DNA from 2 places in the Arthrobacter sp. StoSoilB19 genome. Region 1 is predicted to be linked to the other one. Evidence: riboswitches for the same ligand, from Rfam matches in the RefSeq annotation. Region 1 holds a riboswitch; the other holds the start of a gene.

Region 1 (4,376 bases):
TAATCCGGTACCAGGCGCCCTTTTTGTTTCGCTTGGTCAGGCCGCTTTCGGCACCTTCCGCAGCACGACGGCGGCGAGGACTGCCGCCGTCGCCATCAGTACCAGCCCAATTGCCGCAGTGATGTGCACGCCGGAATCAAACGCTGACGCCGCAGCGTCCCGGACGGTGTCCGACAGGGAAGCGGGCAGCAGGTTTGCTGCTTCCACTGCGCCGGCAAGTGTTTCCCTCGCGCTGTGCAGGGAGGAGCCGGGCAGCATGCCGTCAAGGCCTGCGGGCAGCCGCAGGTTCTGCTGGTAGGACGCCGTCAGGATGGAGCCCAGTACCGCCGTGCCCAGCAGCGACCCCACCTCGTAGCCGGTCTCGGAGATTGCCGCGGCAGCGCCTGACTTCTCCGGCGGCGCGGACCCGAGGATGAGGTCGTTGGAGATGGTTTCGGCCGTACCCACGCCCAATGCAAGGACCAGCAGGGCTGCCAGCAGCAGCGAGGGGCCGCCGTCGTGATTCCCGAATGCGACCATGGTGTAGCCGGTGGCACTGAACGCCAACCCCGCTGCCACCACGTATCCCGGGCGGACCTTGCGGACCAGCGGCACCACCACCAGGCCGGCCACCACCGTGGCGGCCAGTGCCGGGATCATGGCAACGCCGGCTGCGGACGGCGTCATTCCCTCGAGGAGTTGGAGGTGCTGGGCGAGGAACAGGATGAAGCCGTTGAAGGAGAACAGGGCAAGGATGTTGGCGCTGATGGCCATGCTGAACACCCTGTTCCGGAATAGGGACATGTCCAGCAGGGGGTGCGCCAGCCGCTGCTGCCGCTGCACGAACACCGCCCCCATGGCCAGGCCGAAGGCGATGGCGCCCAGACCTGCCGCCCCTGGACCTTCGGTGGCAACTGCCTTGATCCCGTAGACAACGGGCACCATGACCAGCATGGAGAGCAGGATGCTGGGGATGTCCACCTTGCCGGGTGCCGGATCCTTCGATTCCGGGATGAGGGCCGGTCCAAACGCCAGCAGGGGGAGCATGAGGGGGACCGCCACCAGGAAGACGGCACCCCACCAGAAGTGCTCCACCAGCCAGCCGCCGAAGATCGGACCCAGGGCCGCGCCGCCGGAGAATCCGGCGGCCCAGATGGCGACGGCCAGCCTGCGGCGATTGGGCTCGGGGAAAATGTTGCGGATCAGCGACAAGGTGGACGGCATCAGCATGGCGCCGAAGAATCCCAGGGCGGCGCGGCCGGCGATGAGCCATTCCGGCGCGGGTGCAAAAGCCGTCGCAACGGACAGCGCGGCAAAGCCGATGCTGCCAAGGATGAGCAGCCTCCGCCGCCCAATCCGGTCGCCGAGGCTTCCCATTGATACCAGCAGCCCGGCCAGCACCAGGGGGTAGGCGTCAACGATCCACAGCAGCTGCACGCCCGTGGGTTCCAGGGCCCGGGCGATGGCCGGCAGCGCGAACGTCAGTGCGGTGTTGTCCACCGCCACCAGCAGCACGGGAAACATCAGGAGCCCCAGCGCCAGCCAGTCGCGCCACGGAGGACGCACGGAAGTGCTGCTTGCCTGCCCGGTTGCCGAACTCTCGATGGAAGTGGTCATAAGATAACTATACCGTCCGGACGGTATAGTTTAAAAATGCGATGGTTTTCCTTATTCCTGCGCGGGGGAGGGCATGATGGAGGGCATGCCCCGAAAGCCTGTTGCCCGTGACGCGGTCCTTGACGCCTTCGAGTCCCTGCTGATTGAAGTGGGTGAGCGGGCGGCCACCCTCGATGCCGTGGCGCGCAGGGCCGGCGTATCCAAAGGCGGCCTCCTCTACCACTTTCCCAACAAGGAAGCCATGATTGCCGTGTTGCTCGACCGCCTGGAGGGCCTGGCGGGCGAGGATGCCGATGCCATGGCGTCGGCAGCTGAAGGCGCCGCGGCCTACTTCATCCGTTCCTCGGTCTGGGCGGATACCCCTTTGGACCGTGCCATCGTGGCCGCCACCCGGCTTGCAGAGGTGGCCCACGAGGAGACGCGGCGCCGCTTCGCGGCCATCCAGCAGCGCTGGCTGGACGAAATTGCTGCGGATGTGGGACCTGGACTGGCCAAGGCAGTCCTCTATATGGGGGACGGCCTGTACTTCAACGCCATGCTGTCCGTGGCCCCTGCGCCGGCCGGGGGAGCGGCCGCTGACGTGGAGGAACTCCTGGCCGCGCTGGAACGGCTCCGCAGGTAGCTCCGTCATTTGCCGGGAGGGGTTGCCGCGTAGAACAATAGAAAGTTGTGAGGGCTGTCACCGGCCTTCATGATCCAACAAATGAATAGCCTTTGATCTGCGGCGGGAGAGTTCTGCCGGAAGTACAGGCAGGCGCCGTAGGAGCAAATCCTCCCCAGGAATCTCGCAGGCCCCCGTACCGCCGCGGCGAGGCACCTCTGGAAAGCAGCAGGCAGTCTTATTCTCTTTTGGAGAGGTAGGGACTGTTGTGCTCACCGACGGTGCAAGCGGGTCCTGCCCAGGCAGGGAACGCGGAAACTCTCAGGTCCAATACAGAGCGGGGAGGAACCCGAATAGCTGTGGCGTACCCTTCGCCGCCTGAGTAAATGGAGTTCCTTCGTGTCGGTTACCCCAGCCTCCACCACTTTCGTAGACCGCCATATCGGCGCGCGCCGCCAGGCCGACGTCGACACCATGCTCAAAGCCGTAGGCTACGACTCGGTCGATTCCCTTGTGGACACCGCGGTTCCCAAGGTCATCCGCCAGGACACCGCCCTTCGCCTGCAGGACGCCCTCAGCGAGGTTGAAGTCCTCACGGAACTGCGGAAGCTTGCCGCCAAGAACAAGACGGCAGTCCAGATGATCGGCCAGGGCTACTACGACACCGTGACTCCACCGGTGATCCGCCGCAACATCCTGGAATCCCCGGCCTGGTACACCGCCTACACGCCCTACCAGCCGGAGATTTCCCAGGGCCGGCTTGAGGCGCTGCTGAACTTCCAGACCATGGTGCAGGACCTTGTGGGCCTGCCCATCGCCAACGCTTCGCTGCTGGATGAAGCAACGGCGGTGGCCGAGGCCGTGCTGCTGATGCGCCGCGCCAACAAGACCAAGCCCGCGGCAGACGGCAAGACCGTCCTGGACATCGACGTGCTGCCGCAGACCATCGCCATCGTGCTGGGGCGTGCGGAGGCGCTCGGCTTCGAGGTGGAGGTCGCCGACCTGTCCAAGGGCCTGCCCGAGGGCGACATCAACGGGATCGTGCTGCAGCAGCCCGGCGCTTCCGGCCGCGTCTGGGACCAGTCCGCGGTGATCTCTGCAGCGAAGGACCGGGGCGCGCTGGTCACGGTCGCTGCGGACCTGCTGGCCCTGACACTGATCACACCTCCGGGCGAGCAGGGCGCGGACATTGCCGTCGGCTCAGCCCAGCGCTTTGGCGTGCCGCTGTTCTTTGGGGGCCCCCATGCCGCCTACATGGCTGTCCGCAAAGGCCTGGAGCGTTCCTTGCCTGGCCGCCTGGTTGGGGTGTCAAAGGACGACGCCGGCACGCCTGCCTACCGGTTGGCCCTGCAGACCCGCGAGCAGCACATCCGCCGCGAGAAGGCCACGTCCAACATCTGCACCGCCCAGGCGCTGCTGGCCATCGTTGCGTCCATGTACGCCGTATACCACGGCCCCGACGGCCTGAAGGCGATTGCCCAAACGGCGCACCGCCACGCCCGTAGCCTGGCGGCCTCGCTTGCGGCCGCCGGCGTCGAGGTGCTGCACACGAGCTTCTTCGACACCCTTACGGTCCGGGTCCCCGGACGGGCTGCTGGCATCATCGCCGACGCCGAGGCGCGGGGCATCAACCTGCGCAGCGTCGACGCCGACACCGTAGGCATCGCCCTCGATGAAACCACGACGGTGGCCATCGTCGCCCAGGTTGCCGACGTCTTTGGCGCCACGGTTGCCGAGGTCCAGGGCGAGGGCCAGGGCTTTGGGCTGGAGGCCGCCGTCGAGCGTTCCTCCGACTACCTGCAGCACCCGGTCTTCAACACGCACCGGTCTGAAACCCAGCTGCTGCGTTACATCCGCAAGCTCTCGGACCGCGACCTGGCGCTGGACCGCACCATGATCCCGCTGGGTTCATGCACCATGAAGCTGAACGCCACGGCCGAGATGGAAGCCATTTCCTGGCCGGAGTTTGCCTCGATCCACCCGTTCGCCCCGGACTCCCAGACCGAAGGCTGGCGCGAACTCATCGCCGGCCTGGAAGCGGACCTCGCCGAGATCACCGGGTATGACCAGGTGTCCATCCAGCCCAACGCGGGCTCGCAGGGCGAGCTCGCCGGGTTGCTCGCGATCCGCGGCTACCACCATTCCCGGGGCGAGCAGCAGCGCAACGTGTGCCTGATCC
Region 2 (4,376 bases), 360 kb from region 1:
GGCTTCGTCCGGCGCGCTGCGGCGGCAGGATGCGGTACCTGCACCTCACCGCCGCCGCTGCAACCCGCCGTCGGACGTTACTTCCCGGCCTGCTGGACCTCGCGCCCCGCCGCCCCGGCGTCCTGGCCGCCGCTGCGCGCGGCAGTGGCCTGGTCTGCCTGAAGCTCGGCACGGAAGACCTCGAAGCGGGCCAGGTGGGCGGGACGGCGCCGCAGGATGGCCCAAGCCACGCCCAGGATGACGAACCAGATGGGGGTTACCAGCAGTGCAACGAGAGTGTCGGGCTGGGTGGTAAGGGCCCAAAGGACGAAGGCGAAGAATGCGTACACCACCCACACGGCGGGAATGCCACCGGGCATCTTGAACTTCGACGCCGCATGCAGGTGCGGCCGGCGGCGCCGGAAGGAGATGTAGCTGGCGAGGATGATCGACCAGACGAAGACGAAGCAGACCGCAGACACGGTGGTCACCATTTCAAAGGCCATGCCAACATCCTGGCCGGCATACATGAGTACGACGCCGGACAGCAGCAGGACGCAGGACAGGAACAGCGCGTTGCTGGGCACCTTCCTCGTGGAGAGCCGGCTGAAGATACCGGGGGCATCGCCTTCCTGGGCCAGGCCGAAGACCATGCGGGACGTGGAGTAGATGCCGGAGTTCGCGGAGGACATCGCCGAAGTCAGGACCACCAGGTTGACCACCGTGGCCGCGGCGCCGAGGCCGGCCAGGGAGAACATCCCGATAAAGGGGCTGTGGCCGGCGGCGAACTGGGTCCACGGGGTGACCGCCATCAGGATGACCAGCGCACCGACATAGAAGAGCAGCACGCGGACGGGGATGGCGTTGATGGCCTTGGGCAGCGTGCGCTCGGGGTTCTTGGCCTCGGCGGCGGTGGTTCCCACCAGTTCGATGCCTACGAAGGCGAAGACTGCGATCTGGAATCCGGCCACGAAGCCCATGAACTCATTGGGGAAGAACCCGCCATGGCTCCACAGGTTGGTGAAGCTTGCGGTGCCCGCGTCGCTCTGGAAACCGGTGAAGATCATGAAGAGTCCCACGATGATCAGGGCTGCGATGGCGACGATCTTGATGAGGGCGAACCAGAACTCGGTCTCGCCGAACGCCTTGACGGTGGCGAGGTTCAGCAGGAGCAGGATGCCCACCGTGGCCAGGCCCGGGATCCAAAGTGGCAGCGCCGGCCAAAGTTCCTTTGAGTACCCTGCGATGGCGATGACGTCGGCGATTCCGGTGATCACCCAGCAGAACCAGTACGTCCAGCCCGTGAAGAATCCGGCCCACGGCCCCAGGAGATCGGCGGCGAAATCACTGAAGGACTTGTAGTTCAGGTTGCTGAGCAGCAGTTCACCCATGGCCCGCATGACGAAGAAAAGCATGAAGCCGATGATCATGTATACGAAGATCACGGATGGGCCGGCCGCGGAGATGGTCTTGCCGGAACCCATGAACAGGCCCGTGCCGATCGCGCCGCCGATGGCGATGAGCTGGATATGCCGGTTGGTGAGCTGCCGCTCCAGGTGGGGAGGCTCGCTGCGGGCTGCCGTGGCAGCGCCTTGGCTGCGGGCTGGTTCGCCGTTGGACGTGGGGGGATGAATCGCCATGAGGAACTCCATCGATAAAGCGGCTTTTGGGTGCCGCAAAAGATTTGGTTCCTCCCCGCTCTGTAGTGGACCTGAGAGTTTCCGCAGCAAAAGCCGCTTGCACCGCCGGTGAGCCAGGGTCATGCCCGGCTGCTTTCCAGAGTTGCCTGTCCGCGGCGGTACGTGGGCCTGAGAGTTTCCTGGGGAGGGTTTGCTCCTACGGCGCCTGCTGGATGTACCCGGCAGGGCTCTCCCGCCGCAGGTCGAAGGCGTATTCAGTTGGAAGCCGCAGGCTTTTTGGGCCACGGCCGGTCATGCAATGGGACAGGCGCCGACTGGTGGGCTGCTCCGGATACGCTGAGCCAGCCACCGGCGGCGCCAATCCCGGGGTTCAGTGTGGTGTCCGTCACGATCGAATGTCAAACCCCTCCCGACACAAGCGGGGAAGAACGGCGTCACGTGCCCCTCGAGCCCCGCACGGAAGCCGCCCGATTTGCCACGGACGGGTCTATCCCGGTACCTTGTGAGCCGAATCACCCACATTTGAATAAGCCTTTCGAGCTGTGACGGGAGAGTCCTCCCGGCGAAACACCGGTCAGGCGCCGTAGGAGCAAATCCTCCCCAGGAATCTCTCAGGCCCCCGTACCGTCACGGCGAGGCGACTCTGGAAAGCAATCAGGCTTCTGCCTGGTTCACCGACGGTGCAAGCGGTCCCCTGCCAACAGCAGGCAACGCGGAATCTCTCAGGTCCAATACAGAGCGGGGAGGAACCCATCCCACGCCGTGCCACCTTCGGCCGGCCAGATCTGGAGTTCCTCATGACGATTCATTCGCATCCAACATCGTTTGTTGACCGCCATATCGGCGCGCGCCGCCAGGCCGACATCGACACCATGCTCAAGGCCATCGGCTACGACAGCCTGGATGGCCTGGTTGACGTGGCCGTCCCCGCGCCCATCCGCCAGGAAACTGCGCTCAAGCTGACCGACGCCCTCAGCGAGGTTGAAGTCCTCACGGAACTGCGGAAGCTTGCCGCCAAGAACAAGACGGCAGTCCAGATGATCGGCCAGGGCTACTACGACACCGTGACTCCGCCGGTGATCCGCCGCAACATCCTGGAATCCCCGGCCTGGTACACCGCCTACACGCCCTACCAGCCGGAGATTTCCCAGGGCCGGCTTGAGGCGCTGCTGAACTTCCAGACCATGGTGCAGGACCTGACGGCGCTCCCGGTAGCCAACGCTTCCTTGCTGGACGAGGCAACGGCGGTGGCCGAGGCCGTGCTGCTGATGCGCCGCGCCAACAAGTCCAAGGCAGCGAAGGACGGCAAGACGGTGCTCGACGCCGACTGCCTCCCCCAGACCATCGCCATCGTGCTGGGCCGGGCGGAGGCGCTCGGCTTCGAGGTGGAGGTCGCCGACCTGTCCAAGGGCCTGCCCGACGGCGACATCAACGGCGTCGTCCTGCAGCAGCCCGGCGTCTCCGGCCGCGTCTGGGACCAGTCCGCCGTCATCGCCGAAGCCAAGGAGCGCGGCGCGCTGGTCACCGTGGCTGCGGACCTGCTGGCCCTGACACTGATCACCCCTCCGGGCGAGCAGGGCGCGGACATTGCCGTCGGCTCCACCCAGCGTTTTGGCGTGCCGCTGTTCTTTGGGGGGCCGCACGCCGCCTACATGGCCGTCCAAAAGGGAATGGAACGTACCCTCCCGGGCAGGATCGTGGGCGTCTCCAAGGACAACGCCGGCACGCCTGCCTACCGGTTGGCCCTGCAGACCCGCGAGCAGCACATCCGCCGCGAGAAGGCCACGTCCAACATCTGCACCGCCCAGGCGCTGCTGGCCATCGTGTCCTCCTTCTACGCCGTTTACCACGGCCCCGACGGCCTGAAGGCGATCGCAGAGACCGTCCACCACAAGGCCAGGGTCCTGGCAACAGCACTCACGTCACTGGGCCGCGAACTGGTCACGGACTCCTTCTTCGACACCCTCACCGTCCGCGTTCCGGGCAAGGCCGCCAAGGTGATCACCGCCGCTGAAGCCCGCGGCATCAACCTGCGCTTCATCGATCCGGACACGGTGGGCGTCTCCGTTGATGAGACGACGACGGCGGCAACACTTTCCGCCGTCGCCGTCGCCTTTGGCGCCGGTCCGGTGGGTGACGCCCAGGGATTCGAACTGCCCGACACCATTGTGCGCACCTCGGCCTACCTGCAGCACCCGGTCTTCAACACGCACCGGTCTGAAACCCAGCTGCTGCGTTACATCCGCAAGCTCTCGGACCGCGACCTGGCGCTGGACCGCACCATGATCCCGCTGGGTTCATGCACCATGAAGCTGAACGCCACGGCCGAGATGGAAGCCATTTCCTGGCCGGAGTTCGCCTCGATCCACCCGTTCGCCCCGGACTCCCAGACCGAAGGCTGGCGCGAACTCATCGCCGGCCTGGAAGCGGACCTCGCCGAGATCACCGGGTATGACCAGGTGTCCATCCAGCCCAACGCGGGCTCGCAGGGCGAACTCGCCGGGCTGCTCGCGATCCGCGGCTACCACCATTCCCGGGGCGAGCAGCAGCGCAACGTCTGCCTGATCCCGGCCTCGGCGCACGGCACCAACGCCGCCTCCGCCGTGCTCGCGGGCATGAAGGTGGTCGTCGTGGCCACGGCTGCCGACGGCACCATCGACCACGACGACCTGACGGCCAAGATCGAGGCCAACAAGGACGTCCTGTCCTGCATCATGATCACCTACCCCTCCACCCACGGCGTGTACGACTCCGATG

The links. A riboswitch is a leader RNA that binds a small molecule or an ion and turns the genes downstream of it on or off. The one in region 1 is predicted to bind glycine.
Region 2: linked by a shared signal. The riboswitch ahead of gcvP (aminomethyl-transferring glycine dehydrogenase) and the one ahead of gcvP (aminomethyl-transferring glycine dehydrogenase) in region 1 are both predicted to bind glycine.

What each region holds. Positions count from the first base shown of each region.
Region 1 is NZ_AP024650.1:811,873-816,248, forward strand. Features, by position in the region: gene LDO86_RS03835 (MFS transporter) at 37-1,596, opposite strand; gene LDO86_RS03840 (TetR/AcrR family transcriptional regulator) at 1,682-2,218, shown strand; glycine riboswitch at 2,312-2,409, shown strand; glycine riboswitch at 2,436-2,543, shown strand; gene gcvP (aminomethyl-transferring glycine dehydrogenase) at 2,597-4,376, shown strand, end outside.
Region 2 is NZ_AP024650.1:450,768-455,143, reverse strand. Features, by position in the region: gene cycA (D-serine/D-alanine/glycine transporter) at 78-1,619, opposite strand; glycine riboswitch at 1,766-1,864, opposite strand; glycine riboswitch at 2,156-2,256, shown strand; gene gcvP (aminomethyl-transferring glycine dehydrogenase) at 2,417-4,376, shown strand, end outside.